Regions from separate parts of the Methylomarinum vadi genome, predicted to be linked through region 1. Evidence: predicted binding sites of a transcription regulator. Region 1 holds the regulator's gene; the other holds the start of a gene.
The links. The regulator HrcA, encoded in region 1, represses chaperone genes, less so after heat shock. The targets are predictions, from matches to a motif close to TNTTAGCACTCNNNNNNNNNGAGTGCTAANA.
Positions count from the first base shown of each region.

Region 2: groES (co-chaperone GroES) is a predicted target of HrcA. The motif match lies at 6,662-6,692, and genes of this name have one in related genera.

Region 1 is NZ_JPON01000001.1:1,921,406-1,936,297, reverse strand. Features, by position in the region: gene EP25_RS0109760 (GIY-YIG nuclease family protein) at 1-130, shown strand, start outside; gene EP25_RS0109755 (metallophosphoesterase family protein) at 164-838, shown strand; gene EP25_RS0109750 (OprO/OprP family phosphate-selective porin) at 951-2,309, opposite strand; gene EP25_RS0109735 (hypothetical protein) at 2,804-4,183, shown strand; gene tnpA (IS200/IS605 family transposase) at 4,534-4,965, shown strand; gene EP25_RS0109725 (FMN-binding protein) at 5,227-5,775, shown strand; gene EP25_RS0109720 (hypothetical protein) at 5,775-6,284, shown strand; gene EP25_RS0109715 (DUF3047 domain-containing protein) at 6,436-7,071, shown strand; gene hrcA (heat-inducible transcriptional repressor HrcA) at 7,189-8,229, shown strand; gene grpE (nucleotide exchange factor GrpE) at 8,280-8,936, shown strand; gene dnaK (molecular chaperone DnaK) at 9,006-10,937, shown strand; gene dnaJ (molecular chaperone DnaJ) at 11,032-12,174, shown strand; gene dapB (4-hydroxy-tetrahydrodipicolinate reductase) at 12,177-12,983, shown strand; gene carA (glutamine-hydrolyzing carbamoyl-phosphate synthase small subunit) at 13,175-14,305, shown strand; gene carB (carbamoyl-phosphate synthase large subunit) at 14,332-14,892, shown strand, end outside.
Region 2 is NZ_JPON01000001.1:2,048,168-2,063,059, reverse strand. Features, by position in the region: gene hypB (hydrogenase nickel incorporation protein HypB) at 1-109, shown strand, start outside; gene EP25_RS0110325 (hypothetical protein) at 568-1,209, shown strand; gene EP25_RS0110320 (hypothetical protein) at 1,306-1,725, shown strand; gene EP25_RS23605 (IS110 family transposase) at 1,932-2,147, shown strand; gene EP25_RS0110310 (hypothetical protein) at 3,090-4,979, shown strand; gene EP25_RS0110305 (hypothetical protein) at 5,515-5,769, shown strand; gene EP25_RS0110300 (HesA/MoeB/ThiF family protein) at 5,843-6,589, opposite strand; gene groES (co-chaperone GroES) at 6,731-7,018, shown strand; gene groL (chaperonin GroEL) at 7,074-8,726, shown strand; gene EP25_RS0110285 (transglutaminase-like domain-containing protein) at 9,099-9,740, opposite strand; gene EP25_RS0110280 (acetylornithine transaminase) at 9,730-10,941, opposite strand; gene EP25_RS0110275 (class I SAM-dependent methyltransferase) at 10,946-11,716, opposite strand; gene EP25_RS0110265 (MFS transporter) at 11,958-13,208, shown strand; gene EP25_RS21915 (hypothetical protein) at 13,403-13,789, shown strand; gene cpsG (phosphomannomutase CpsG) at 13,974-14,892, opposite strand, start outside.

The DNA.
Region 1 (14,892 bases):
GCTGGTTTATCTGGAAGGCGAACATGATCGCAGTTCCGCCGGCAGGCGGGAACATGTAATCAAACAGATGAAGCGGGCGGAAAAGTGGCAACTGATCGACTCGCCAGACAATGAGCTGCAAACCGGGTGATTTCTTCCTTTACCGCATCCACGCGAAAATTCCATGATGGCCAACGAGCGCAGAATTTTATTTGCCGGCGATCCACATGGCGACTTTGCGCCGCTGATCGATGCGGTCAAATCCCATCACCCCGAGGCCGTCGTTATGCTGGGCGACTACGACCTGGAGAAGCCGTTACAACATTATTTGCGCCCCATTGCCGGCCTGACCGAAATTTGGTGGATTGCCGGCAATCATGAGTTTGAATGTTACAACCGGCATCGTTTTCTGTTCGACTCGGCCTTCGCCGACAATGGGTTGCACCTCAAGGTCAAGGAAATCGCCGGCCTGAGAATCGCCGGCTTGAGCGGTATATTTCTGGGCCGTGTCTGGTATCCGCCGCGGCAACCGAAGTGGCGGAGTAAAAAGCATTATTTAAGCCGGCAGCCCGCCAATATCCGTCGAGCCGGTTTATCCCTGAAATACCAGTCGGCCATTTGGCACGATGAATTGGAGCGCCTGAAAAGGCTTAATGCCGATATCCTGGTCACCCATGAGGCGCCGCGCAGCCACCGCCACGGCTTCATCGCCATCGATGAATTGGCCGTTGCCTTGGGCGTCCGTCAGGTGTTCCACGGTCATTTGCACGAACATTATTCCGCGCCGATCAAGCACGGCATCATGGTGCATGGGGTGGGCGACAGGATGGTCGTCGATTTAAACGGCGATGTTCTGTAAGCCGGTTGTCACAGCGGACGTAACCCGACCAGTTTTGCTTGTTCGATGGCATAAAAAAGGCCGACATATTGCCGGCCTTTCTCGAACTTAAATCAGAAGACTGAGCTTCGGATCAAAACGCCAATTGGGTTCTGAAGGTGAAGGCGTGTACGTCTTCGATGTCTCCACCGTTAGCGGCTGTGACGGGAGAGCCGCTGATGTCGAATGCCGTGCGGTAGTCCGCCATCAGACGCAGGTTTTCGTTCAGATACCAGTTCAAGGCAACGGTCACCGCTTTTTCGCTGCCGCCATTGTAGCCATCGGAATTCAGGTCATTTTGATCGTAACGTGCCGCCAATTCAACCGCGCCCCAGCCGCCGTTTCTCAGGCTGAAGTTCTGATCTGGTTTCAGACGTTTAAATTCGCCGTCGGAGCCTTTATAGGTGCGGGATTCACCGGTCAAAGTCCACCCCGCTTGCACATAGAAGGCGTTGAAGTCTAAAGTTGGCTCATTGCCTCTCAGGTCAGCCCACAAATGCGCATATTCGCCTTGAACAGAGAATGGGCCATACATGTAAGCGCTTTCGAAGCCGGCCATGGTGAAGTCTTTGGCGTTGTTAATCTTAAGCTTTGTCAGTTTAAGATTCGACATGTGAGTGGTTTCATAGCTCAACTCAACACTGCCTTTGTTACCTCTAAGGGCGCTGCCTTTGCTGTCCATGGTGCGGTAACCGCCATACGTACCCAAATGCAGAACCTGATCCTTTTCATTGATCGGCGCATAGGTCAAGCGAGATGCAATGCCATAGCCCTCGTCAAGATCATTTTTGTTCGGTTCCATCGATTCGCCATAGGCGCCAATTTGAGCAGACCAGTCATTACCTGAAGATTTGGCGTGGATACCGATAGCACGGTCAAACAGGTTGGCGGTCAGCGAGTTGACCAGTGAGCGCTCGGTAAACATGATGTCGTTCGAGCTTTCCTGCAATTCCATGCTGATCGGTTGCTTCTGGTGACCGACGGTCAGTTCCAGCCAGTCGATGCCCTTATAGGTTACGAACATGTCCTTGACGGCGGTGCTGTTGTCGGCGAAGTCGACTTCGGACATAAACTTGAAATCCCTCCAGAATTGGCCTTTAAAGAGCAGACGGCCGCGCCTGATTTCGGTTCCATCTTCGGCTGCACCGCTAACGGCTTGGTCGTTACTGTGGAATGTCGCATCAGCCTGAATACGCCCGCCGAACGCAAATTTAAAATCGCCGTCGCCGGTTTCAAACTGCAAGCCTTTTTTATTCAGTTTGATTTTGATGTCGTCGACATCCTTTTTGCTCAGCGTTTCCTTCTTGATCAGCGTGTCGTATTGAGTCTGGTTGATTGCGCCGTTTTGCAGCAGCATGTCCAATAACTCTTTGTCCGCCGCTTGCGCGGATAAGCTGCCCAGTGCCGTCGCGGTGCCCAGTAACAGCATTTTGGCTGTTTTGTTAGTTGCCATCAATTTTGTACCCAATGTTGTTAAAAAAAATCAATTTGTTGTAAAAACTGGACACAGCATAAAAAAACATTGTTACAAGAATATGACAGCGCTAAATTGTTTTTTGACGGGGTAGTCAAACTGGATAATTATTGCCCAGCTTGGTGGGTAATATTTTTAAGCGTTCGATAATTAAAGAAAAAAATTTTTTATGGCGCTGCAAATATAAAAAGTGGAATGATTTTTTTAACTTTAAAATCAATAAGTTATGTATTCTATGGCGCTACAGCCGCAAGGCTAAGTTTAAGGAAATGTTTTTAGTCATTGCAAATGAAATGTTGATTCGTGTCGAGGGGAAACTTTCTCGGGCGCTTGATTGATTTTCATGAAGTTGTCACATTAGTTGTAAAAAAACGACAGAGAGAAGCTGTTAACAATAAATATATATGAGAATGATTTGCATATAGTTTATGGGTCGGTTTAAAATCTAGCTTTAAAATTTATTGGAGTTGGAGATGAAACGATTTAACCGAACACTTTGTTCCGCCGCGGTGTTAGCGGCTCTTGGCGGCTCGGCCTCAGCTGCGGAAGGGGAAATGTCTAAACCGCAAACCATGGAGGAAATGTGGGAAATAATTCAGGCCCAGCAGCAGCAAATCAATCAAATGACGAAGAAGCTGGAGGAAGTCAGCAAAACCGCGAAAAACACTGAAGTACAGGCCCTGGATCACAAAACCAATGTGTTGGCTGAGGAAGTGGAAAAAATCCGCACCGAGATGTTTATTCCCGAAGACATCGAATATAAAAGCGCCTACGGCTTGGGCCCTGCCGCATCGAAGGTTTATCAGGTTGGCAAGGGCTTATCGATCGGCGGTTATGGCGAGGCCAATTATCAAGCCATCGTGAATGATGAAACCGGTAAAAACGATAACGCCGATTTCGAGCGATTGGTTTTATATGCCGGTTATAAGTTTACCGACAACATCCTATTTAACAGCGAAATCGAATTCGAACATGGTTCGACCGACAAAAATGGTTCGGTATCGGTCGAATTCGCGGCGCTGGATTTTTTTATCGATCCGATGGCTAATGTTAGAGCCGGTATGGTGCTGATGCCAATGGGCTTTATTAACCAGATTCACGAACCGCCGTTCTTTTTCGGTAACAATCGTCCGGAAGTCGAACGCAGGATCATTCCCAGCACATGGCGGGAAATCGGTGTCGGTTTGTTTGGTGAAGTGCTTCCAGGCTTGACCTATACCACTTATGTCGTTAATGGATTGGATGCAAGCGGCTTCAGTTCGTCAGGTATTCGCGGTGGCCGGCAAAAAGGTAGCCAGGCAAGGGCGGAAGATTTGGCATTCGTCGGTCGTGTCGATTACGCGCCGGCGCAATTGCCCGGCGTAACTTTTGGCGGTTCGGCTTATTTGGGTAACTCCGGGCAGAACCAGGTGTTTGCCGGCCGCCAGGTCGACGCGTTTACCCAATTGTACGAAGGCCATGTACAGGTGAAATACCGCGGCTTGGAATTTCGCGCCTTGGGATCCTGGGGACATATCGACGATGCGGCCGTCCTGAGCGCGGCCAACGGCTCTACCGTCGGCGAGGAAAACTACGGTTGGTATGCCGAAATCGGTTACGACGTAATCCCGCTGCTGTTTCCGGAAAGCGCGCAATACCTGGCGCCATTCTTCCGTTACGAGCAACTCGATACCGTCGCCAGTGCGCCGGCCGGTTTTATGGACGATTTGAGCAAGGATAAGGAAATCTTCCAGGTGGGCTTGCAATATAAACCGATTCCCAATGTCGTGATTAAGGCGGATTACCGCAACTGGGATTCCGAGGGCGGAGATTTGCCGGACGACTTCAATCTTGGTCTGGGCTTTATTTTCTAAATTTAAAGCGAAAAAGACGAAAGGTTCGAAATGGCTGTTCGGTCTTGAGCCTTTTGTCTAGACCCTTAGATATTAGTATGAAATGACTTCCACACCTCTGGTCCCCATGCTCCTCCGTGGGGATCGGTCTGTGTCGCACTGCGGCGCGGGACGCAAAGCGTCCCTGGAGGCGTTTCCACGCCAGAGCATGGAAACGACGAAGATGGAAGGAACCGGAAAGTTAACCCGGTCTTGCGGCTGTAGTGTCATAAGATACATAACTTATTGATTTTAATTATCCATCATAAGGTTTAAACCACCGGCTTTAGCCGGTCAGCTTTAGCTGCGATAATTTGCCCAAGGAGGTGGCGATGGACTATAGATACGGCAGCCATACGGTTTACCAAATTGAGTATCATTTTGTTTGGGTTACAAAGTATCGTTATAAAGTGCTGAAGGATGAAATAGCCGAACGAGTGAGAGACTTGGTGCGGCAGACATGCGAAGCCTTTGAGATACGGATTATCAAAGGTATCGTGAGCAAAGATCATGTGCACATATTGGTGAGTGCGCCGCCGACTATGGCCCCAAGCGAAATCATGAGGCGAATCAAGGGACGAACTTCGAGCTATCTGTTCGAAGAGTTCCCGCACTTGAAAAAGCGATATTGGGGTCGACATTTTTGGGCCCGCGGTTATTTTTGCGCCACAGTGGGGCAAATGACTGATGAGATGATAAAGCAATATTTGGAGCATCACTTTGAACCTAATCCAAACGATAATTTCAAGTTGGAGCCCGACTAAGACGCGTCGTTTAGTCGACGCGTATCCGGACTTTCAGTCCGTTATTGGAACCCACCCGCTTGAGCGGGTGGTTGTTTAGTTATAAACACTCATGCCGCTTTTCATGGTTGCAGTACCGCAAAATTTATTTTTCTTTAGTTGTCAAATGCTCAGAAATATAGCTTACAAAGCCGGGTTGATATTTGCCTGTCCTTGCTACTCGATTCGCGTTAATCAATCAAGTTGCATTATCATAAAGTCTTTTTAATTTTTCTCCCTACAATGCCCAGATCAAAGTTCGTACAGATAGCGTCCGTTTTGTTATTGCTGTCGCTGGCTTTTCCCGGTTTCGGGAAAATTTATTACAGCAAGAACGAGGCGATGGAGCTGGCCTTTGGTAAGGAGGCGACGGTCGAAGTGTTGTCGCTGTTTCCCAAAGCCGATGAAATCGAGCAAATCGAAAAGCTGGCGCGGGTGAAATTGGAATCGGCGCTGTTTTCGTTCTATGTCGGAAAAAAGGATGGCAAGGTGCTCGGTTACGCGGCGATCGAGAGCCATACCGTGCGCACCAAGCCCGAAACCTTGTTGGTGGTGTTGAATCCGGAAGGGAAAATCACCGCCATTCACACTTTGGCGTTTCACGAGCCTCCCGAATATCAACCGCCGCAACGCTGGTATGAACAGCTTTATCGGCGCGAGTTGGATCAGCTCAGTTTCAACGCCGATATACAAGGCATCACCGGCGCGACGCTCAGCACTCGCTCCGCGCTGAACATTTCCCGCAAGGTGATGGCGATTTTTCAAATCTTGGTCAAAGGCAAACCGAACTGATGCGTTTTTTCGTAACCGGCGAACAAAATCGTCAAATGCTGCTGAATGCCCTGGTTCTGATGTTCATGGGCTACGTTTTCTTGCTGTGGATCAGCAATGGCATGATGTATTTTCATAAAATGGACCTGACGGCGGACTCGGTGATCGCTTATTATCTTGGTTCGGAAGAGGATTTCACGCAGCCGAAAAGCTATCAAAGCCTGTTGGAAGTCACGCATTTTCATTTGTTCGCGATGGGGATGCTGATTTTGACCTTGACCCATCTGATGTTGATGATCGATGTGCCGACACTGGTGAAGGTCTGGGTCAGTGTTTTAGTATATTGTTCGGCGATCGCCGATGAGTTGGCGGGTTGGTTGGTGCGTTTCGTGCACCCTTATTTCGCCTATTTCAAGATCGCTTCCTTTGTGCTGCTGGAGTTTTCCCTGGCGTTGTTGATAGCCGTCGTCGTCATCGCCCTCATTCAATCGCGTCGTAAAGCGCTGCGCAAACATTCCTCTTACTATTAGAAGACCCGGAAGTGCCGAGCGGATGCGAACGCATCCCGCAACTGCCGGGCGCCAAACAAGGTTTTCGTGGGTGCGGCATGGCTTCGTCGGACGCGTTACCTATTGTCCTCGTTTGACTTTTGCGGCAAGCTCGATCTTTGGAGGAGGCATTATGTATCGGGTCATAATCTTATTGTTTATAAGTGCAATCGCATCGGCCGAACAACGCATCGAAATCGGTCGCTTTTCCGCGGGAGATTTGTCGGGATGGGAAAACAAAAGTTTCGCGGGAGAGACGCATTACCAACTGGCGGAGTTGGATGGTCGTTTGGTGTTAAAGGCGGAAAGCCGGGCCGCGGCTTCCGGGTTGTATAAGAAACAGCGTATCGATCTACTGGAGACGCCCTACCTGAATTGGTCTTGGCGCATAGACGAACGACTTGCCAAACTGAACGAACGGGAAAAATCCGGCGATGATTATGCCGTGCGGGTTTATGTCGTCGTGAGTGGCGGTTGGGCTTTTTGGCGAACCAGGGCGATCAACTATGTCTGGTCGGCCAGCCAGGAGAAAGGAAGTGTGTGGCCGAACGCCTTTGCCGGCGATCATGCGATGATGATCGCATTGCGCGACCGAGACGACGAATTGGCGACCTGGTATCGGGAAAAACGCAATGTGCTGGAGGACTTGAAGCAACAGTTCGGCGGAAACATCCGGTATATCGATGCCGTGGCGATCATGACCGATACCGATAACGGCGGTGGACAGGCGGAAAGTTATTACGGCGATATTTTTTTCAGTCGCAACTGACAGCGAAAGATTACATAGCGATCTGTAAGTTTATTGACAAGATTTTGCGATATTGATAGCTTCTGCAATTAGCACTCTGTTGGGTGGAGTGCTAATTGGACAAAATCAGGTGTCAATGTGAAATATGGCCATAGTTTAAACGACAGGTCGCTGCATTTGTTAAAGGCGTTGGTCGAACGCTATATACAAGACGGCCAGCCGGTAGGGTCGCGGGTATTGTCGAAAGATTCCGACTTGAAGCTCAGTCCCGCGACGATCCGCAATGTCATGGCGGACCTCGAGGATATGGGATTGATTCATTCCCCGCATACTTCGGCCGGCCGGGTGCCTACCGTCCGTGGTTACCGGTTGTTTGTCGACTCCCTGTTGACGGTCAGGCCGTTAGAGTCGCGGTTGTTGGATTACTTGGCCGAAGGGCTCGAAAATAACTGCGAAGAGGCGGCCGTGTTGTTGGAAAAAGCCTCGAAATTATTGTCCGATGCGACCCGCATGGCGGGGATCGTCACCTTGCCCCGGCGCGAAGTCGTCAGCCTGAATCATATCGAGTTTTTATCGTTATCCCATAATCGGATCCTAGTCATTTTTGTCACCAACGGCCAGGAAGTCCATAACAAAATCATTCATACCGACCGCGCGTTCGGCGCCTCCGAATTGCAGCAGGCGGCCAATTACCTGAATTCCGTTTATGCGGGCAAAAGCGTCGCTTCGGTGCGGGAGTCGTTAATTCAGGAATTGGAACAAGATCAAAAAAAATTGAATCAGGGCATGATAGATGCGGTTGCCATGGCCAGGCAGGCCTTCGAGCAAAAGCCGCGGGAAGATTATGTGCTGAGCGGGCAGACCAATTTGATGGAATTTTCCGAGCTGTCGAATATGGAGCGACTCCGGCAATTGTTCGATGCCTTCAATCAAAAACGCGGCGTTATTCATTTGCTGGATAAATGCCAGGCGGCCAATGGCGTGCAGATTTTTATCGGCGAGGAATCCGGCTATGAGGCCTTCGACCACTGTAGTCTGGTGACTTCCTCTTATACCGTCAACGATGAAGTGGTTGGGGTATTAGGGGTGATAGGGCCAACCCGCATGGCTTATGAAAAAGTGATTCCGTTTGTCGACATGACGGCAAAATTATTAAGTGCGGCCTTGAATCCTAAATGAAAACCCCCATCTTAACTAACACAAAAAATTTCAACATTCGGGAGTGATAAATGAGTAACGAGCAGGATAAGCCTGAAATTCAAGAACCTAAGCCAGACAACGAACTGGGCGAAGAAGTGCTTGAACAAGCCGGTGAAAATGACGAGGCGCCAGAAAGCGAGGCGGCGCCGGAAGTCGTGGAGCAACCGGAGCTGACCGTTGAAGAATTGCAAAAGCAACTGGCCGCGGCGGAAAAAAAGGCCGCCGAGAATTGGGAAAAAATGGTGCGCATGCAGGCGGAAATGGAAAATTTGAAACGCCGGACTCGCATCGATCTTGAAAACGCGCATAAATTCGCCTTGGAAAAGTTCGCCAAGGAGTTGTTGACTGTGATGGATAGTTTGGAGCTCGGTATTCAGGCGGCCAACGGAGACAGTCCGGAAGTGGTCAAGCTACGCGAAGGCAGCGAATTAACCTTGAAACAATTCGAAGCGGTCTTCGCAAAATTCAATATCGAAGTGATCGATCCTGTCGGGCAACCGTTCGATCCCGAAAAGCACCAGGCGATGAGCATGATGCCGTCTGCCGATGCCGAACCGAATACGGTGCTGAATGTTTTGCAAAAAGGCTATCTGCTGAACGGCCGTTTGATTCGTCCGGCCATGGTAGTGGTCTCCAAGGCGGAAGACAAACCGTCCGGCGAGACAAAAATTGATGAGCAGGCTTGAATTTAAAGCATTTAGCCGCATATCAGTATTAATTTTAAATTACTAAGTTAATCAAGTCTGGAGAATTCAATGGGTAAGATAATTGGAATTGATTTGGGCACCACAAACTCATGTGTTGCCATTCTGGAGCATGGGACCGCGCGCGTCATCGAAAACAGCGAAGGTGCCCGTACGACACCTTCGATCATTGCCTTTACCGGCGATAACGAAGTGTTGGTGGGCCAGTCGGCGAAGCGTCAGGCGGTAACCAACCCCGATAACACCTTGTTCGCCATTAAGCGTTTGATCGGTCGCCGTTTTAAGGACGAGGCCGTGCAAAAGGACATCAAGATGGTGCCTTATAAAATCGTCGAGGCGGAAAATGGCGATGCCTGGGTTGAATGCCACGGCAAAAAAATGGCGGCGCCGGAAGTGTCCGCCCGCGTGCTGATGAAACTGAAAAAAGACGCCGAAGCCTATTTGGGCGAGGAAGTCAAAGAAGCGGTCATCACGGTGCCGGCTTATTTCAACGACTCGCAACGCCAGGCAACCAAAGATGCCGGGCGCATCGCCGGTTTGGATGTCAAACGGATCATCAACGAGCCGACTGCGGCGGCGTTGGCCTTCGGTATGGACAAACCGAAAGGCGACTCGACTATCGCGGTTTATGATCTGGGCGGCGGTACCTTCGATATTTCCATCATCGAAATCGCCGAAATCGAAGGCGAGCACCAATTCGAAGTATTGGCGACCAATGGCGATACCTTCTTGGGCGGCGAGGACTTCGACCTGCGTATCATCGATTATTTGGCGGAAGAATTCAAAAAGGAAAACGGCATCGACCTGCATAACGACCCATTGGCGTTGCAGCGTTTGAAAGAAGCGGCGGAAAAAGCCAAGATCGAATTGTCGTCTTCGACTCAAACCGATATCAATCTGCCTTACGTGACCGCGGATGCGACCGGTCCCAAGCACTTGAATGTCAAGTTGACGCGGGCCAAATTGGAAGCGCTGGTCGAGGATTTGATCGAAAAAACCAAGCATCCTTGCGAATTGGCCTTGAAAGACGCCGGCCTGTCGGCTTCGCAAATAAACGACGTGATTTTGGTCGGCGGTCAGACCCGTATGCCGAAAGTTCAGCAGTTCGTTAAGGAACTGTTTGGCAAGGAACCGCGTAAGGACGTGAATCCGGATGAGGCGGTAGCCCTGGGCGCGGCAATTCAAGCCGGCGTTTTGGGCGGCGACGTTAAGGACGTGTTGTTGTTGGACGTAACGCCGTTGTCTTTGGGTATCGAAACCCTGGGCGGCGTGATGACCAAACTGATCGAGAAAAATACCACGATTCCGACCAATGCTTCGCAGGTTTTCTCGACGGCCGAAGACAATCAGACCGCCGTGACGGTTCATGTCTTGCAAGGCGAACGGGAAGTGGCGGCCGGCAACAAGTCGTTGGGCCGTTTCGATTTGACCGACATTCCGCCGGCGCCGCGCGGCGTGCCTCAGATCGAGGTGTCGTTCGATATCGATGCCAACGGTATTTTGAATGTGTCGGCGAAAGACAAGGCGACCGGCAAACAACAGTCCATCGTCATCAAGGCGTCCAGCGGCTTGTCCGACGATGAGGTCGAACGTATGGTCAAAGACGCCGAGGCGCATGCCGACGAGGATAAAAAAGTGACCGAGTTGGTCGCGGCGCGCAATACGGCGGAAAGCATGATTCATGCCACGGAAAAATCCATGCATGAATTGGGCGACCAAGTCGCGGCGGACGAGAAATCGTCGATCGAGACCGCTATCAATGAGCTGAAGGAAGCCATCAAAGGCAACGATAAAGAAGCGATCGACGCGAAAACAGCGGCATTGACCGAGTTGTCCGGCAAATTGGCCGAACGCGTCTATGCGCAAAAAGGAGGCGCCGAGGGCACCGCGCAAGGCGATGCCGGCCAGGCACAGCAAGAAAGTGCCGCCGACGACGGTGTCGTCGATGCCGAGTTCGAAGAAGTCAAAGACGATAAAAAATAAGTTGTTCCAAGCAGGGGCTGGTATCATACAGCCCCTTTCTTTCCTTTAAACAGGATTCAAAATACCGCCGCGCTTGTTGGCGGTTATTTACGTTATGGCAAAAGAAGATTATTACAAACTGCTGGGTGTTGATAAAAACGCTAGTGACGCCGAGATCAAAAAAAGTTACCGGCGCCTGGCGATGAAGTTCCATCCGGATAGAAACAAGGACGATCCCCAGCTGGCCGAAAAAAAATTCAAGGAAGTCAAGGAAGCTTACGAAGTGTTATCCGACCCGAAAATGCGTTCGGCCTACGACCAGTTCGGGCATGCCGGCGTCGATCCTTCCATGGGCGGCGGACAGGGCTTCGGCGGTTTCGGCGGCGCCGAAAGTTTCAGCGATATTTTCGGCGACGTATTCGGCGATATTTTCGGCGGCGGAGGCCGGCAACGCAGCAGCGTTCAGCGTGGCGCCGATTTGCGCTATAACCTGGAGCTGACGTTGGAAGAGGCGGTCGGCGGCACCGAAGCGACCGTCAAAGTGCCAGTGTTGGTTACCTGTAGCGAATGTAACGGGAGCGGCGCGCGGAAAGGCAGCAGCCCGGTGACTTGTTCGACCTGTCATGGCCAAGGCCAGGTCAGAATGCAACAAGGTTTTTTTTCCGTACAGCAAACCTGTCCGACATGCCGCGGAACCGGCAAGCAAATCAAGGACCCTTGTCCTAAATGTTACGGCCAGGGAAGGGTGCAGGAAACCAAAACGCTGTCGGTCAAAGTGCCCGCAGGAGTCGATAGCGGAGACCGCGTTCGTCTGGCCGGCGAAGGCGAGGCCGGAGTCAACGGCGGACCGGCCGGTGATTTATATGTGCAGGTGCATGTCAAGGAGCACCCGATTTTTACCCGCGATGGGGCCAATTTATATTGCGAAGTGCCGATCAATTTTCCTACCGCCTGCCTGGGCGGGGAATTGGAAGTGCCGACATTGAACGGAAAGGTCAAGCTGAAAATTCCGCCGGAAACCCAAACCGGCAAGTTGTTCCGCTTGCGCGGCAAAGGCGTCAAGCCGGTGCGCGGCGGCGGTGTCGGCGATTTACTGTGCCGGGTGCAAATCGAAACGCCGGTACATTTGACCAGGGAACAAAAAGAATTGGTGGAAAAGCTGCGTGACTCGCTGACCGGGGGCGGCAAGCAACACAGTCCGCAGGAACATTCCTGGATTGATGGCGTAAAAAGCTTTTTCGATAACTTGACGGGATAATTATGACGAGAATAGCGGTGGTCGGAGCGTCCGGCAGAATGGGGCTTTGTTTAATCAAGGCGGCCTTATTATCGAAACAGACCGAATTGACCGTAGCGGTTTCCCGTCCGGACAGCATCGCGTTAGGTCGCGATGCCGGTGAGTTGGCCGGCGTCGCCGAATCCGGCGTAAAGGTGATGGAAGACCTGGGAGCTGTGACCGATCGCTTCGATGTGCTGATCGATTTTACCCGTCCCGATGCGTCGCTGGACTATATCGAAATTTGCCGCCAGGCGGGTAAAAAAGTGGTCATCGGTACTACCGGCTACAGCGAAGCGCAAAAGGAGGTTATCGCGCGTGCGGCGGATGATATCGCTATCGTGATGGCGCCCAATATGAGTGTCGGCGTGAATTTGTCGTTGAAATTGCTGGAAATGACCGCCAGGGTGATGGGCGACTACACCGATATCGAGGTGATCGAAGCCCACCACCGGCATAAGGTGGACGCGCCTTCCGGCACCGCCTTGAGAATGGGCGAGGTGGTTGCGGCGACGCTGGGACGCGATTTGAAGGATTGCGCGATTTACGGGCGCGAAGGCAATACTGGCGAGCGCGATCGCAAGACCATCGGTTTTTCAACGATTCGGGCCGGCGATATCGTCGGCGAGCATACCGTCATGTTCGCCGATGAAGGCGAGCGGGTGGAAATCACCCACAAGGCCAGTAGCCGGATGACCTTCGCCAATGGCGCGGTGCGCGCCGCCGTTTGGTTGGCCGATAAAAGCAACGGATTGTTTGATATGCAGGATGTTCTTGGCTTGAAAGAATAAGCGTCTAGCGGAGTTTGTGGCCGATAATCCGTTCGATTGGCGTGTCGGATTGCTCTTGGCCTTTTGAATGTCGGCAAATTGTTAATGAATTCCTGGTCATAATTTCGTAGAATTACCCTTATTTTTTGTCTTAAACAACGGGATAGGCCTGCGTGGTTTATCCCGTTTTGCACATTTTAAGGTGGCTAATCTTGAACAAACCTGCATTGCTGGTATTGGAAGACGGAACGGTCTTCAATGGCGTGTCGATTGGTGCCGACGGCTGTTCCGTTGGAGAAGTGGTTTTTAATACTTCACTCACAGGGTACCAGGAAATCCTCAGTGATCCTTCCTATGCCCGGCAAATTGTGACGCTCACCTATCCACACATCGGTAATGTCGGCACCAATGCCGAGGATAACGAGTCCGCGGCGGTCTATGCCAGCGGCCTGGTAGTTCGTGACGTGCCGATGTTTTCCAGTAACTGGCGTTCGGAAAAAACCTTGAGCGACTATTTGCGCGACAATAATGTCGTCGCGATTGCCGATATCGATACCCGTAAGTTAACCCGTATTTTGCGCGACAAGGGGGCGCAGCGGGGTTGCGTGATGGCCGGAGAAACGGTCGACAGCGAACAGGCTTTGAAAGCGATCGACGGCTTTGCCGGGTTAAAAGGCATGGATTTGGCCAAGGAAGTGACGACTTCCGAACAGTATGTTTGGCGCGAAGATGTTTGGCGCTTGGGGAAAGGCCATGCCGAGGCGGAAAACCTGAACAAGCATGTCGTGGCTTATGATTTTGGAGTCAAGCGCAATATTCTGCGCCTGTTGGCCAATCGCGGCTGCAAGGTTACCGTCGTGCCGGCGACGACGGCGGCCGAAGAGGTTTTGGCGATGAATCCGGACGGGGTGTTTTTATCCAACGGCCCCGGCGATCCCGAGCCTTGCACGTATGCGATCGAGGCGATTAAAACGATTCTCGATAAGAAGGTTCCGGTGTTTGGAATTTGCCTGGGCCATCAACTGTTGGCATTGGCCAGCGGCGCTAAAACGGTAAAAATGAAATTCGGCCACCACGGCGCCAACCATCCGGTTCAGGAGAAAGCGAGCGGAAGAGTCATGATCAGTAGTCAAAATCATGGTTTCGCGGTGGATGAGGAGTCGTTGCCGGGCTATGTCAAGGCAACCTACCATTCTTTATTCGATGGCAGCTTGCAGGGCATCGAGCGGACCGATTGTCCGGCGATGAGTTTTCAGGGGCATCCAGAAGCCAGTCCGGGACCACACGACGTGGAATCCCTGTTCGATGATTTTATCGCCATGATGAATCAAGCCGCCCAATAATTTAGCTGAATAAAGTTAATCCAAAAATGCCAAAAAGAACTGACATACAATCCATTTTAATATTGGGCGCCGGTCCCATCGTTATCGGCCAGGCTTGTGAATTCGATTATTCCGGCACGCAAGCCTGTAAGGCGCTGCGCGAGGAAGGTTACCGCGTCATTTTGGTGAACTCCAATCCGGCGACGATCATGACCGATCCGGACATGGCCGATGCCATTTATATCGAGCCGATCGATTGGCAAACGGTCGAGAAAATCATCGAAAAAGAGCGTCCTGACGCCGTTCTGCCGACCATGGGCGGGCAGACCGCGTTGAATTGCGCATTGGATCTCGATGCCCACGGCGTGCTGGAAAAATACGGCGTCGAGATGATCGGCGCCAGCAAGGAGGCGATCAGAAAAGCGGAAGACCGTGATTTGTTCAACCAGGCGATGCGTAAGATCGGTTACCAGGTGGCCAAATCCCGGGTCGCCCATTCCATGGAGGAAGCATTCGCCGCGCAAGAGCAAGTGGGTTATCCGACCATTATTCGCCCTTCTTTCACGATGGGCGGCAGCGGCGGCGGAATTGCTTATAACCGCGAAGAA
Region 2 (14,892 bases), 130 kb from region 1:
CCTACAATTGTCGGCCAAGACCGGCGAAGGCATGTCAACCTGGCTGCAATGGCTCAAAGCGACCCGCGCCCTGCATCTGATCGAATATCAAGCCGAAGCGGTGGCTTGAAGATAGTCAAAAAATGCTACGGCGCTGTAGCGTAATGCGCCGTATTTTTTCCCGGAAAAGGAATTGCAGTTTGTTCGAAAGGAATTGTTCGGCATTAATATCAAGCCTGAATTTATCGGAATTGTCGGTTCATCAAGGCAAACATGCCTGTTTTTACAGATACGCAGGCCAATTTTCCTGAATTAGCGATTATTATCAACTTATCAGGGAAAATTGACCTGATAATCAATGGTTAGCCTTGAAAAGCAATGAAATATGCAAATAGAGAATGGTGGTACGACTTCAGAGAAATACCATCAGCATTTCAGGAAGAAAAATGCGGATTGGTCGTGGCCAACATGCTCGCTCGATATAGCAAGATAACAAAAAGTTGGTCGCCCGAGCTGAATTCAGAGTGGTTGTGTAGAGCATACCTGGCCGCCAAATTGATTATGCAGTCAACCCTTACGATAAACTCCATGCACTATGCGCAAGAGAAAAATCTACGAGTTGTCGTTCCTTATCTAAGGTATTACTCAGCGCTTTCCCTCATCCGCGCAGTCGTTCTGATGCTGCCGGAACAGGCATGGAACAATGGTCGAATTATTACACTAGGGCATGAGAAGGTGCTAAACATTGTTATCGCACATATTGTCGAATTTGATCCTAACTTTGCTTCCTTTGTTAAAAATAATGTCCAATCGTTACGGGCATCTCGTGAGCTTATTTCATATCGTGCGCCATCATCTGGAGATGAAGCAATTCCTGATATAAAGGAGTTCTTAGGAATGTGTTCCTTTCTAGCTGAGCTAGCCCAGCTTGATTCAGAGCTAATAGAATCCTCAATAAATAAGAACGCTGATCCAAATGCCTTCGTTATACTACCTGAGTATATGTGCGAATTGGCAAATGTGTCTCTTGGCCCACACACGTTCGGAGATACGGAAGATGCGTATAGATTGGATTACTTCAGAAGAAAACAACCACATATGCTTAACATTCGCTTTTTAATGCGCGAAGGACATGTGGATGATTTCTTCGGCGCATGGTCAGATCCAGAAGAGACAGAAGGTGCATTTGATCCAGATGAGATGAACGGAGTAATTTTTGATATCCCATAGGCTAACAATCGGCTGCACAACGACGCCAAACTCTCCGCTGCGCTACGAGTTTGGCGCCTGTGAGCCGTGGCGTTATGTGTAAAAGGTGAAATACAAATGGGCTACGATTTCTCATTCTTGCGGTTTAAAAATAAGCCGAATTCATTTCCGTTTTCGCCAGATAAAGAATTTAAATTCCTTGAAGAAATTAAGGATGTGCTATCTCCAAAAGAAATAGTGAAGCATCTGGAATCCAAAGATGGATTTATACCAAATGGAAAGAATGATGATGGTGTTGTTTGGTATTGGTGGAACACACCAGATGGTGGGAATCTTGATATTCAAATAAGGCCAGATTGCACTGCAATCTTCGTAGACACCCATGCTCACTGGGCATATGTGCTTGAATTATTAAAATATCTCCAATTGATTATGGATGATTTGCTAGTGCTCGATAATCAAACGATGCTTATTTATAATAAAGAAGCATACCGAGACTTTATAGAAAGGATGCAAAATGAAACGAAAAACACATAACAAGGCGCTCGTGTGGGACGCTGCGCCGCATTGCGGCTCGCGCCCCACAGCTTGTCGTTGGGCGCCGCCAGCGACCTTTGGTATTGCGCCTGGACGCACTACAGACCATGCGCACCCAAGAAAGCAACCGTTTGCAGGTCGCTCGCGAAGCAGTACGCGAGGATATTGAGCAGCATCTGAATTGGTAAGACACTGCTATCCAGCAGTTGATTGACGCTATCAACGATCATATCGATCACCATCCCGGTCTAAAGCAACAACGCGATCTACTCGACAGCATTCCCGACATTGGTGAACGCACCAGCGCGATCATTTTAGCGTTTTACGCCGATACCTCGCGCTTTGCCAATAGTCGGCAGGCCGCGGCGTTTGCCGGGCTCGACCCCAGGCAATACAAATCGGGTAGCAGCATCAAGGGCTAGCCCAGGCTCTCTAAAATAGGCCACTCGTTCTTGCGAAAGCAATGTGTATGCCAGTCATGTTGACGCTGTATAAAACAGCCTGGGGAAAGCAGTTTAGAAGCCGACTAGCGAGTAACGGCAAACCCAATAAGTTGATCAGAGGCGCCATGATGCGAAAATTGAATCAGGTGGCGTTTGGTGTTCTAAAATCAGCTAAACCCTTCGATTCGTCTATTCATTTGACTTGACGTGGATAACAGTATCTTGCGTGATCTATACGGGGCATTGCCGGACTCATTGACTCAACCATGACGGCGGCGTGATAAAGCCAAACCCTCAGAAAAAACGCTTGATCGGGAAGGGAACTGATTCATCGCCTAATGTCATTTTGAAAATCTGGACGGTGTGAGTCGAAAATCGGTGACAGATCATTACAAACAAAAAAACCCAATAGCGCGGCAACGCAGGGGGGGGCTTAAAAGGAACAATGAAATCTAACATCAGCGGATTTGAAAAATATCGGAAGAAACCCTGTAAAGAGCAATTTCTTGATTTACATAACACTGATTCAATCTATCGGATCCTGCGGCGGAAGAAGCTTTGTACGATTCCCGGGCAATGAGGAATTTTGTCGGCATCGATCTGGGGGGGGAGAGGCGCCCCTGGACAAAACCTCGATCGGAGGAGCTTGACTATACATGCAGGGAGCCTTGGCAGTGGTTTTAGTGAGATAGATTGCTTCATTTCAATTGAGACAATGTGGGATTTGACGCAATCAAGATAAGTTATTTGCCGCAGTCTTTATTGTAAAAATTAAGTCTAGGATAAGGAAGCTTTATTTGTAAGCGCCTAACTATTTATTTTGTAATAAATTTATTACAAATAATCTCTAAATTAAATTTGGCATGATACTAGCTTGGTATTTGGCTCGCCTTAAATTCTAAAATTAAATTAGGAGATTTCATGCTTAAAAACAAAAAAACCAAGTTCACGGAAAAGAACTTAGCAATGCAGAGGTATTCCCTGGCTTTTGTGAGCCTGCTGATTTCACTACCGCTAAGCGCTCAAACCACTCTGATGCAATCAGATTTCGATAATGGCACCTACATTATTGACCAACCCGGCACATATGTTCTCGGCGAAGATATCTCATTCAACCCGCACCCCGTCGGCTCACTCGGGCCAGACGGGGTAACGCCACTTGATGCCTACACCGCAGGGCTTCCCTTTCCCCAGCAGCTTGGCATGGAATATGACCCTGCTGCTTTTGGTATAGGTTTTTTTGCGGCTATCACAATTGAAGCTGATAACGTCACCCTGGACCTTAACGGACACACCCTTGAGCAAAGCCCCGAACATGCGTTGCTGCAACGGTTTTACGCCAACATTGAACTGGCGGACCAGCCTTTTGTTCCATCACAGGGGCCCTCGGATTTTGGCGACGAACTGAAAGCGGCCAAGGAAGTGTCCATCATCAATGGCGTCATAGGCAGAAGCTCACATCATGGCATACATGGTAACGGTAACAGGAATCTTGTAATAAAGGACGTTAGGTTCAAGGACTTTGAAGTCGCGGCGGTTGCGCTGAACGGAGTTAACGGAGTTGATATTATCAATAGTACGGCCAGCAACCGGGAAGATGTGCCCATCATCGGCACCTTCTCAAATGCCCGTTTTATCTCTGCCTATGTTGACTGGCTGGTAATGAGTGGATCAACGACCACGCTTAAAGTCCAAGGCGTTGAGCTGAACGCTGGCGATATCCAGGCGGCATTACGCACTTCTATCAACAATGTCTATGATGACGTTATCACTAAAGGCCTGGGATTTATTGATGAGAACGCACACCCGGATGAATACGCCCTCTATCACAACAAGTTTGGTGTTATCGACGGTAATTCTTACGGGTTCCTGGTGAATCCACTGGGTGTTGCGGTGAATGGTTTTCCGACTTCCCCGATCAATATGTCCATGTATGTTAATTTCCGCAATGTAGACGTCACCAGCCAGAAAGCGTTTATTAATGAGGTCGTCGCACTTCAACAAGGCGGTAAAGCGGCCATTGATCCCATCGGAGCTGTTTTTATGGTGAGAAATGTGCATCCTGATACTGGATTACCGGTTACCACCTCCTCTTTAGATGAATCGGTAGCCACCTATAAGGGTAATGCACTGGCCAATGCACAGGCACTGGTTGCCAAAGCCGCATTAAACGGTGAATTTCCATCCTTCCTGGATGTAAGCCGGTTGAATATCACGCAAGACATGATTGACTGGATTGAAAACGAAAGCACGCTTGACTCTCTGGTATCGTCACCCGCTGATTATCTATGTAACGGCGATACGATGTTTCACGTTAATAAGGGTGTGATCGGCTTCAAATTGGACGGAGCAAAATTTGTCAGTGTAAAGAATTCAAGTGTAGATAACCTTGTGAATCTCGGTGCTGTCGGCTCCGGAGATTGCGGAAATTACGCCATCTCTCACCCAGCCGCAACACTCAATGGCTATGGTGGCGCCAAGGTTAGAGGCTTTTCCATTGCCGCTTCCGATGACGTCAGTATCATGAAGAGCTCGGCCACTAACCTGACAGCCTCTAATGGCAGTGTGATCGGTATCGATATTCTTACCGATAGTAAGGAAGTGGCAATCAAAGGTAACAACATCGGCAACATCGAGGCCGGGCTGTCTTTTAATGCCAATGGCGGGCCTAACGAAGCGCCGGATGCTGTTGGTGTACAGGTCGGCGCGGATGCGAATAACGTGTATATCTGGAACAACGACATAACCGGCTTGGATGCATTTGATGAAGCCGTGGAGATCAGAGATTTGAGTGGCAGCGCAGATTATTAGTCAAAATAAATCTGGAAAATCCGGCCGGGTAATACCCGGTCGGTACTGGCAATATAAACCTTTCAAATTGTTTGCCTCTTTTTTTGTGTCAATGTGTACTGACTTCAGGCCGGTAGGTATTCAACTTTTTCACGCATGTCTTAAGAAAAGTGTCGCAAGTTGCGACACTTTTACGATAGTTGATCGTTTATTAATTTCTCAAGCGGTTCAACAGAGATGATTTCCAAACCAAAGGAAAGCAAAGAGGGTAGGCTCGATTTTTAACCTTTCTGGCCCTTTCTGATGGCCTGTCCCCCTCGGCTTTGTTTTTTGCTTGACCGCTGTATAAGCCGTTCGATTTCCACCTGAAGGCGACCGTCTCCCAAAACCCAGGTTTTTTTGTCGCTTCCCGTCTCTCATTGAGCACCGAGTCCGACCAACGCCCCATCTCGGACAAAAAGTATCAAAGGGGTTAGGCTCGAATACTGCTTACTTAAGAGTGAGTTGTCTATAGTATTCAATGAGATAAGCCCGGTAGGATGATGCGCTGAGCAGCTTGAATAATTACGACATTCAACAAGCGGTATTGCCGTCAAGAAGCGATTTGGATGAAATCGACTTCGAGGTGCACAATGATTCCGCAAGTCGAACAGAATTGGCGAACAGTATCGAGATCGAACCGATTCAGCTGAGCGATGAGGAAATTGCATATTTGATCGAGTTCTTGCGCGCCCTGACCGATCCGGCCAGTCTAGATTTGCGTTCCACGGTTCCGACTAGAGTGCCAAGCGGGCTGCCGTTGAGAGATTAAGATATTAATTCGGCTTAATTGGCAAATAAGGAGCGGGAATTTTTCCCGCTCTTTTAGTTGATATGGCAGCTCGCTAACCCTCTCCGCAAGTCGGGCAGGCTGGATTTCTTCTCAGCTTCATCGTGTTCCACTCCATCGTCAAGCCGTCGAGCAGTAATAATCGGCCGGTCAATGTCTCGCCGATCGCCATGATGATCTTCATGGCTTCCAATGCCTGAATACTGCCGACGATGCCGGTAATCGGCGCGATCACGCCATTGGTCGCGCAGTTTTGCGGGTCTTCGCCATCGTGGTTGTACAGGCAGTTATAACAGGGGCTGTCGTAAAAACCCGGAGTAAACACCGAGACCTGACCCTCGAAACGGATGGCGGCACCGGATACCAAAGGTATTTTATGTTTAACGCAGGCCGCGTTGATGGCAAAGCGGGTTGCGAAATTGTCGCTGCAATCTAGCACGACATCGGCGTTTTTTACCTCCTGTGCGAGGCGCTCTCCAGTCAAGCGTTCATTATGAGCGACCGCTTGCGTATCCGGATTTAATTTTTTCAGGGTATTGAGGGTTGAAATTACTTTGTCCGTCCCTATATCGGAGGTGTAATGCGCAATCTGTCTTTGCAGATTCGACAAATCGACCTGGTCATCATCATACAACGTGATGTGACCGATGCCCGCCGCGGCCAGGTACATCGAGGCAGGAGAGCCGAGGCCTCCAGCACCGATAATTAGTGCCTTGGCGTCGAGCAGTTTTTGTTGTCCGGCAATATCGACTTGCGGCAGCATGATTTGTCGACTGTAGCGGAGTAATTGGTGGTCATTCATTTGTCATGTGAGGGCAATAAAATGGATGGGGAATGATGCCAAAGAACTTGACAGAGTGCAAAAGCTTATTATTATTAGCACTCATTACTAGCGAGTGCTAATAATTTTTTAAACCTTTGTTTTTAATGTTAGGAGATCTTGATGAAAATTCGTCCTTTGCACGACAGAGTGATTATCAAACGTGTTGAAGAAGAAACCAAAACCGCGGGCGGTATCGTTCTGCCGGGCTCGGCAGCCGAGAAACCAAGCCAAGGCGAAGTGCTGGCGGTAGGCAACGGCAAATTGCTGGATAACGGCGAAGTACGCGCGTTGGATGTCAAAGTGGGCGACAAAGTGTTGTTCGGCAAATATTCCGGCACCGAAGTCAAAGTCGATGGCGAAGATGTCATCGTGATGCGCGAAGACGACATCATGGCGGTTTTGAGCTAAGTCCGCGTTTTGAAAAATCATTTCGGTTAACATTAATTAGAGTTTAGGAATAAAAATGGCAGCAAAAGACGTAAAATTCGGTACTGATGCACGCACATTAATGGTGGCGGGCGTAAACATCCTGGCAAATGCCGTTAAGGTAACTTTAGGCCCTAAAGGTCGCAATGCGGTTCTGGACAAAAGTTTCGGTGCACCGACCATCACTAAGGACGGCGTGTCTGTCGCGAAAGAAATCGAATTAAGCGATAAATTCGAAAACATGGGCGCGCAAATGGTCAAAGAAGTGGCTTCTCACACTTCCGACGTAGCCGGTGACGGTACCACCACCGCGACCGTTTTGGCACAATCCATTCTGAACGAAGGCATCAAATCAGTTGCCGCGGGCATGAACCCAATGGATCTGAAGCGCGGTATCGACCAAGCGGTTTCTGTTGCGGTTAAAGCGATCGAAGAAGCGGCGACGCCTTGCGCAGACAGTAAGTCCATTGCCCAAGTTGGCACCATCTCGGCAAACTCCGACGAATCTGTTGGCAGCATCATCGCCGAAGCGATGGAAAAAGTCGGTAAAGAAGGCGTCATCACCGTCGAAGAAGGTTCGGGGTTGGAAAACCAACTGGACGTCGTAGAAGGTATGCAGTTCGACCGTGGTTATTTGTCACCATACTTCATCAACAACCAAGACAACATGAGTGTGGAGTTGGAAAACCCCTACATCCTGTTGCACGATAAAAAAATCTCCAACATCCGCGACATGCTACCAGTGCTGGAAGGCGTTGCCAAAGCAGGTCGTCCATTGTTGATCATCGCCGAAGACGTCGAAGGCGAAGCGTTGGCGACTTTGGTTGTCAACAACATGCGCGGCATCGTCAAAGTGGCGGCCGTTAAAGCACCTGGTTTCGGTGATCGTCGCAAAGCCATGCTGGAAGACATCGCGATTCTGACTGGCGGCACCGTCATCTCCGAAGAAGTCGGACTGGCTTTGGAAAAAACCGAGCTGGATCAACTGGGTACCGCGAAAAAAGTACAAATCAGCAAAGAAAACACCACCATCATCGATGGCGCGGGTTCAGAAGACAGCATCAAAGGTCGTGTTTCTCAAATTCGTGCGCAAATCGAAGAAGCGACTTCCGACTACGACAAAGAAAAACTGCAAGAGCGTCTGGCTAAACTGGCCGGCGGTGTTGCCGTGATCAAAGTTGGCGCTGCGACCGAAGTTGAAATGAAAGAGAAGAAAGCTCGCGTTGAAGATGCGCTGCATTCAACTCGCGCCGCGGTCGAAGAAGGTGTCGTTGCCGGTGGCGGTACCGCTCTGGTTCGTGCGTTGAAAGCTCTGGAAGGCTTGAAAGGCGCCAACCACGATCAAGACGTCGGTATCAACATTCTGCGTCGTGCGATGGAAGAACCTCTGCGTCAAATTGTTAAAAATGCGGGCGACGAATCTTCCGTCGTATTGAACGAAGTAGCGAAAGGCGAAGGTAACTATGGCTACAACGCTGCAACCGGCGAATACGGCGACATGATCGAAATGGGTATTCTGGATCCTGCCAAAGTAACCCGTACCGCGCTGCAAAACGCGGCTTCCGTTGCCGGTCTGATGATTACAACCGAAGTAATGGTTGCCGATGAGCCGGCTGACGAAAAAGGCGCTCCTGCAATGCCTGACATGGGCGGCATGGGCGGCATGGGTGGTATGGGCGGCATGATGTAATTGCCGGCTTCAAGCCTTTTAGCGGTAGGTTGCGCTAAGCGCAGCGCACCTTGCCAAGAGCCCCGGTTGCTTCGGCAGCCGGGGCTTTTTTATGGATGCTGGTTTGAGAGAAAATACGAAAGACGGAGGTAGTGGTGAATGCGCGGTTCTCGGCGCGAACAAAGATGTATAAAGAGACGCCTACCGGAAAATAGCTCCGGAGTTCGGATACATAGCCGCGGCATTTCCTCGATGATATCTCGATAGATGACTTCGTTCGAAGACTTTCCCCGTTTTACCAAGCAGGAATGTGGCAGTTATCTAGGGACGCGCTGAATAAATCCCTCCTGGATTTCTCCGGTCGTGCGCCTCTGCACTCCAGTAAATGCTGAATTAATCAGCATTTCCCTGGCAATCACCGGCGCTACCCAAATCTGTTGGTTCTCTATCTGGCAAATTGCGATAGAGCGCCTGGATGCTGTCGTTTTTTCGTAAGGCATCGATCACGACCGGTAAGGGACGTGGATAGATCTCGACGAAATCCCATTCCATTTGCTGAAAAATGTCAAACGCCAAATATTCTCGCGGAGGGTCGAAGCGGGCATCGACATCGGCCTTGTTGCCGCGCGGATCGACACGGTACCAACCATGTTCCTGCAAATAAACCGCAGTTAGGCCGTGCAGGCAATAGGGCGAACCGTTCCCTTCCAGACTTAGGCGTTGATAGCACAAACCGGCGGCAATGCCGTTCGCGCGAAGCAGGGCCGCCAGCAAATGCGCTTTGGCGTAACAAAATCCTGTTCCATGACGCAATACTTCCGACGCGCGGCAGGTAACAGGACCCTGGCGATAATCCCAGCTGTGCCTGATTTCGTCCCTGACCCATTCGAAACAACGCTGCGCGATAGCCTTCTCCGAATTCAAGGAGTTAGTCAACCGGCGAGCCTGTTCGAGCACTTGCGGCTGGCGCCAGTCGATGATAGCGCAGGGTTGCAGATAGGGCTTTTGATTGCTGGCGACAGGTTTAAGCTTCATGAGACATCACCCGTAATTCAGTTAAAATGCCATCGAGTATTTCGATCATGCGATCGATGTCCTCTGGGGCGACGTTCAATGCCGGCATGAAACGTAGGCAGTTAGGCCGTGGCGCGTTTAGCAGCAGATGCCTCTCCAGTGCCATTGTTACGATTTGCGTCGCATCCAGGTCTCGGGTTTCTAGCGCTAGCAACAACCCCTTGCCGCGCACGGTGCCCAATGCATACCGGTTTGATAGAACTTGCAGGTGCCGGATTAGGTAATCGCCTAGTTCGCGGACCCGGTGCAGAAAACCTTCCGCCAGCACTTCGTTGATCACGGCGAAACCGGCGGCGGCCGCTAATGGGTTGCCATTGTAGGTGCCGCCTTGATCGCCGAATTCGAAGCAACTGAATTCTTGTTTCGACAATAATGCGGCCAACGGCACGCCGCCGCCCAGGCCTTTGCCCAATGTCATAATATCCGGTTCGATGCCGAAATGCTGATAGCAAAACAGTTCGCCGCTGCGGCCGATCCCGGTCTGGATTTCATCGAAAATTAGCAACAAATTATTGTCATCGGCCAAGCGCCGCAGCGACCGGATGAATTCGACAGCGGCCGGCAGCACGCCCGCTTCGCCTTGAATCGGCTCCAGCATCAGCGCCACGGTTTGATCGTCGATCGCTTGTGCGACCGCTGCCGAGTCGTTATAAGGCACTTTGATGAAGCCCGCTACCTTCGGTTCGAATAGCCCATCCCAGCCGGCCTTGCCCGAGGCCGACATCGTCGCCAACGTGCGGCCGTGGAAACCGTTTTCGAACGTGATGATTTTATGGGCCCCGTTTTTATAACGGGCGCCCCATTTTCTCGCCAGTTTGATCGCTCCTTCATTGGCTTCCGCGCCGCTGTTGGCGAAAAAGACGTGGTCGAAGGCGCTGTTTGCGGTCAGTCGTTCGGCCAATTGCAACATCGGTTCGTTATAAAAAGCGGGGCTGGGATTGATCAGCGTTTGCGCCTGGCGTTGAATCGTCTCGACCAGAGCGGGGTGATTGTGGCCCAGCGTGTTGACGGCCCAGCCCTGGATAAAATCCAGATAGGTGTTACCGTGCAGGTCTTCGAGATAAGAACCCCTGCCGGAGACGAAAATGCAGTTCGGCCTTGGGGCGGTTGGCATGATTGCCGCAATGGATGGGTTCATGTGCTTGTTTTCCTGGTTAGTCATAGTTTTAGTCGCTCATTATTCGCAACATGTGCTTGGGGCCGATTTGAAACTCATAATCGACCCTTTCGATGTTGGCCTGCAAGCCTGCTTGCTTTAATTCCGCCAACACCGGCTGCAGGTGCGGCGACGTTTGGTGCGATAAGTCGAGCAGTGGAAAAATACGTATTTCTCGGGCGACTCGGTACAGCTCCATGACTGAACGCAGGTGAAACTCCTGCTCTAGCTGTTCGCTGTACAAAAACAGCAAATGCGAGCACAAGGCCAGATCGAAGCTATGGTCGGCAAAGGGGAGATCGGGGAATTCCGCGCTCAAATAGCGCCTTTCTCTCTTGCCGCCCTCGAAATCCCGTAAAAAGCGTTCCATCGCCCGCAGGCGCACTTGCCCCAGGGCGGCGGCCGAGCCGAATCGCTCCAGCCGCAAGTGTTCGGCATTGGCGGCGACCTGTTCGATCGTATCGTCATATATTTCCTCGATACGGCCGCGGATTTGCTCGCCGCTGAAAGCATAAACCGGATCGGCGGATAGCATTCTTCCGCCGCGCTCGTGGATTAGCGCGTTGAACGAAGCCGGGCCGTCGCCGATGCCGAGTATGAACTTTTGCAAGTCCACCTCGCTCAACGCGAACATAGCGACATATTCTTCGAAGGAGCGTCCCCACGGGACGACTTTTTCCAATGTAAACCCCATCATTTTCTCCAGGCGAAAAAAAAGGCCGCAGATTCGGGTGAACCTGCGGCCTTGGTGAGCGATCGTGTAGTCAGTTAGATCATTCAATCATTTTCAATGCGCACAGATTCACCGCCGGCATGCCGCGTCGCAGCCAGCGCCAAAAAGTCGGTCTGTGGTTGAATGAAGTCTTGATCATGGGGGGAAGTATCGATAAATTCATTCGATCGGTCAACAAAAAATGCCGAGGCTTGTCGTTTGTTAGCGGATTTTTCAAGATGGCGGCTTCTTTAACTCGGTTATTTGAAGACGTTGAAGAACCCGCGTAGGCTCTGTTAAAGTTGGGAACATGTCTTCATTCAAGGCCATTTATCAATTACTGCTCGGCATCGCGTTGATCATGTTGGGCATCAGCCTGTTGGGTACGTTGCTCGCCTTGCGGGCTCGCGCCGAAGGCTATTCATTGGCATTGACCGGCACGATTATGTCGAGTTATTTCATCGGCTATGTCGCCGGCAGCTTCATCGCTCCGCCCGTTATCAAACGTGTCGGTCATATCCGAGCCTTCGCCGCCTTCGCCGCGATGATTTCGGCCGTCATTCTCGTTTATGCCCTGTGGCTGGATCCTTGGGTTTGGGCCTTATTGCGAGTCGTCACCGGCATCGGCATGATCGGCATTTTTACGGCCATCGAAAGCTGGCTCAACGTGCTGGCACCGAATCGAGTGCGCGGTCGGATATTCGCCGTGTATATGACGGTAGTCTTATTGTCGCTAGCGGCGGGCCAATATCTGATACTGGTCGACGATATTCGTCATTTCACGTTGTTTGCAATCGCCGCGATGTTTATGTCGCTCGGCTTGATGCCGGTTGCATTGACCCGGGTCGAACAACCTCCCCCCGCGGAGGTGGCGACAATGTCGCTGCAACAAATGTTCGCTATTTCCGCGCTGGGCATGCTGGGGGTGTTTGTCGCGGGGTTGGTGGCGGGTGCTTTCTGGGGCATGGGGCCGTTATTTGCGGTACGCGTCGGGTTGAACGAACAGGGGGTCGCCGCTTTCATGGGCTTGTTCGTGTTGGGCGGAGCGCTATTGCAGTGGCCTATAGGCGGGTTGTCCGATCGTTTCGATCGACGCAAGGTGTTATTGATCGTTTCCCTGTTGGGAACGATGTTGTCCGTCGCTAATTTTTTTCTGGCCACGGATTCGCATCGTGCCATGTTGACCGTCAGTTTTTTCTGTGGCGGGGCTTTCTTCTCCACTTATAGTTTAAGTGTCGCTCACTTCAATGATCATTTGCAGTTGTCGGATGCGCTGGAAGCCAGCAGGGGGCTGTTGTTGCTTTACGGCATCGGCTCTGCGGTGAGTCCCGTGTTGGCCGCTTTTTTCATGGCTTGGCTGGGAGACGGTAGCTTTTTTCTCTATTGCGCGTTGGCGTTCGTAGTCCTGACGCTGATCGGTTGGGTCTTGCTGTTTTCCCGTAAACCCGAGGTGGTCCAAGAACAAAATGAATTCATACCGATGGTGCGGACCTCTGCCACCGCATTGGAAATGCTGCCCGAGACCGTCGCCGAGCAGTCGCAAAATACGCCTAAACAATAGTGGGGGCTGGAGGCCGGTTGAGGTAAAAAACGGCTTCCGAAGGAAGCGGGTCCAGTCAACTGCGTCGAATAATTATTCTGGGGGCTTAGTTAAGGCGGAGTGTCAGTAAACAATAATCGTTCTCATTTGTTGAGCTTTAGAAAAAAAAGAGTAGTCTGAGAATAGTGAAGAAAGAACAAAAGAGGAGGGTTGTGATGAACGGACAACTAGCAACAACAATGAAGAACGTGGCGATCGCCTTAACCTCGCTCATGCTCGGATTAGCCGCACTTGGCGCCGGTGCGAGCGAAAATTCCAGCTTAGCTGAGGGGACGCAATTGATCTATAACTCCCATTCGGCGAATCACGGCATCCATACTTATCCGAGCAATCTGGTTGGGGAGGTGTCTCTACATCCGGAAATTATATACGTCAGTCAGGCTTATGGGCCGGCCATTCATAGCTACCACCATACGGGCTCTGAAACTAGCGTGCCCTGGAATGTCGAGTATGTCGACACCGCCCATGGCCAGGCCATCTACAGCTATGAACGTGTTCGAGCCGAAGGCTCGCTGGAATTACTGCCCGTCGCCCGGTATTAAAAAACGACAGGTGCCGAAGACATTGCCTTCGGCACTTATGTGCCTCCTAAGGAAGCGCTGAATAAATCCGTCATGGAATTCTCGGCGCCCGGTTCGAGAAAATTCGATTTCCCTTGGCGATCGATTTTGTTCGCGCGTCCCTGCACTCAATGAAATACTGAAATAATCCGCATTTCCCTAGCGATCATTGTCGTAACAACGCCAGAATTTCCTCTGTTTTCTGTTCCATCAACGTATTGTCGCCCCTCGATTCGACATTCAAGCGGACGACCGGCTCGGTGTTGGACGAGCGCAGATTGAAGCGCCAGTCGGAAAATTCCAGGCTGATGCCGTCGGTCTCGTCGACAACCTGTGCATCCGTCTCGAAATGTTTCCTGACGCGGTCGATGGCCGCCGCAGGGTCAGTCAGCTTGGAATTGATCTCGCCGGACGACGGGTAGGCGGCGATGCGTTCGGCGACCGTTTCCGACAGTCTCTGCCCCTTGACGCATAACAACTCGGTGACCAACAGCCAAGGGATCATGCCGCTGTCGCAGTAGGCGAAATCGCGGAAGTAATGGTGCGCGCTCATCTCTCCGCCGTAAATCGCATCTTCCTTACGCATGCGCTCCTTGATGAAGGCGTGACCGGTTTTCGACATCACCGGAATGCCGCCGGCGGCCTCGACCACGTCGATCGTGTTCCAGCTCAGGCGCGGATCGTGGATGATCTTGCTGCCGGGCACCTTGTGCAGGAAGGCTTCCGCTAGCAGACCGACGATGTAATAACCCTCGATAAACCGTCCCTGTTCGTCGAACAGAAAGCAACGGTCGAAATCGCCGTCCCAGGCGATGCCCATGTCGGCTCGGTGTTCGATGACGGCGTCGGCGGTGTCCTGGCGGCATTCCGGCAATAACGGATTGGGGATGCCGTTGGGGAAAGTGCCGTCCGGCTGGTGATGGACCTTGATGAATTGGATCGGCGCTCCGGTCTGTTTGAGCCGAGCTTCCAGCGCATCGATCACATGGCCGGCGGCACCGTTGCCGGCATTGACGACCAGCTTCATCGGTTTCAGCTTGGCGACATCGATGTAGCCCATCAGGTGGTCGACATAGGCGTCCAGG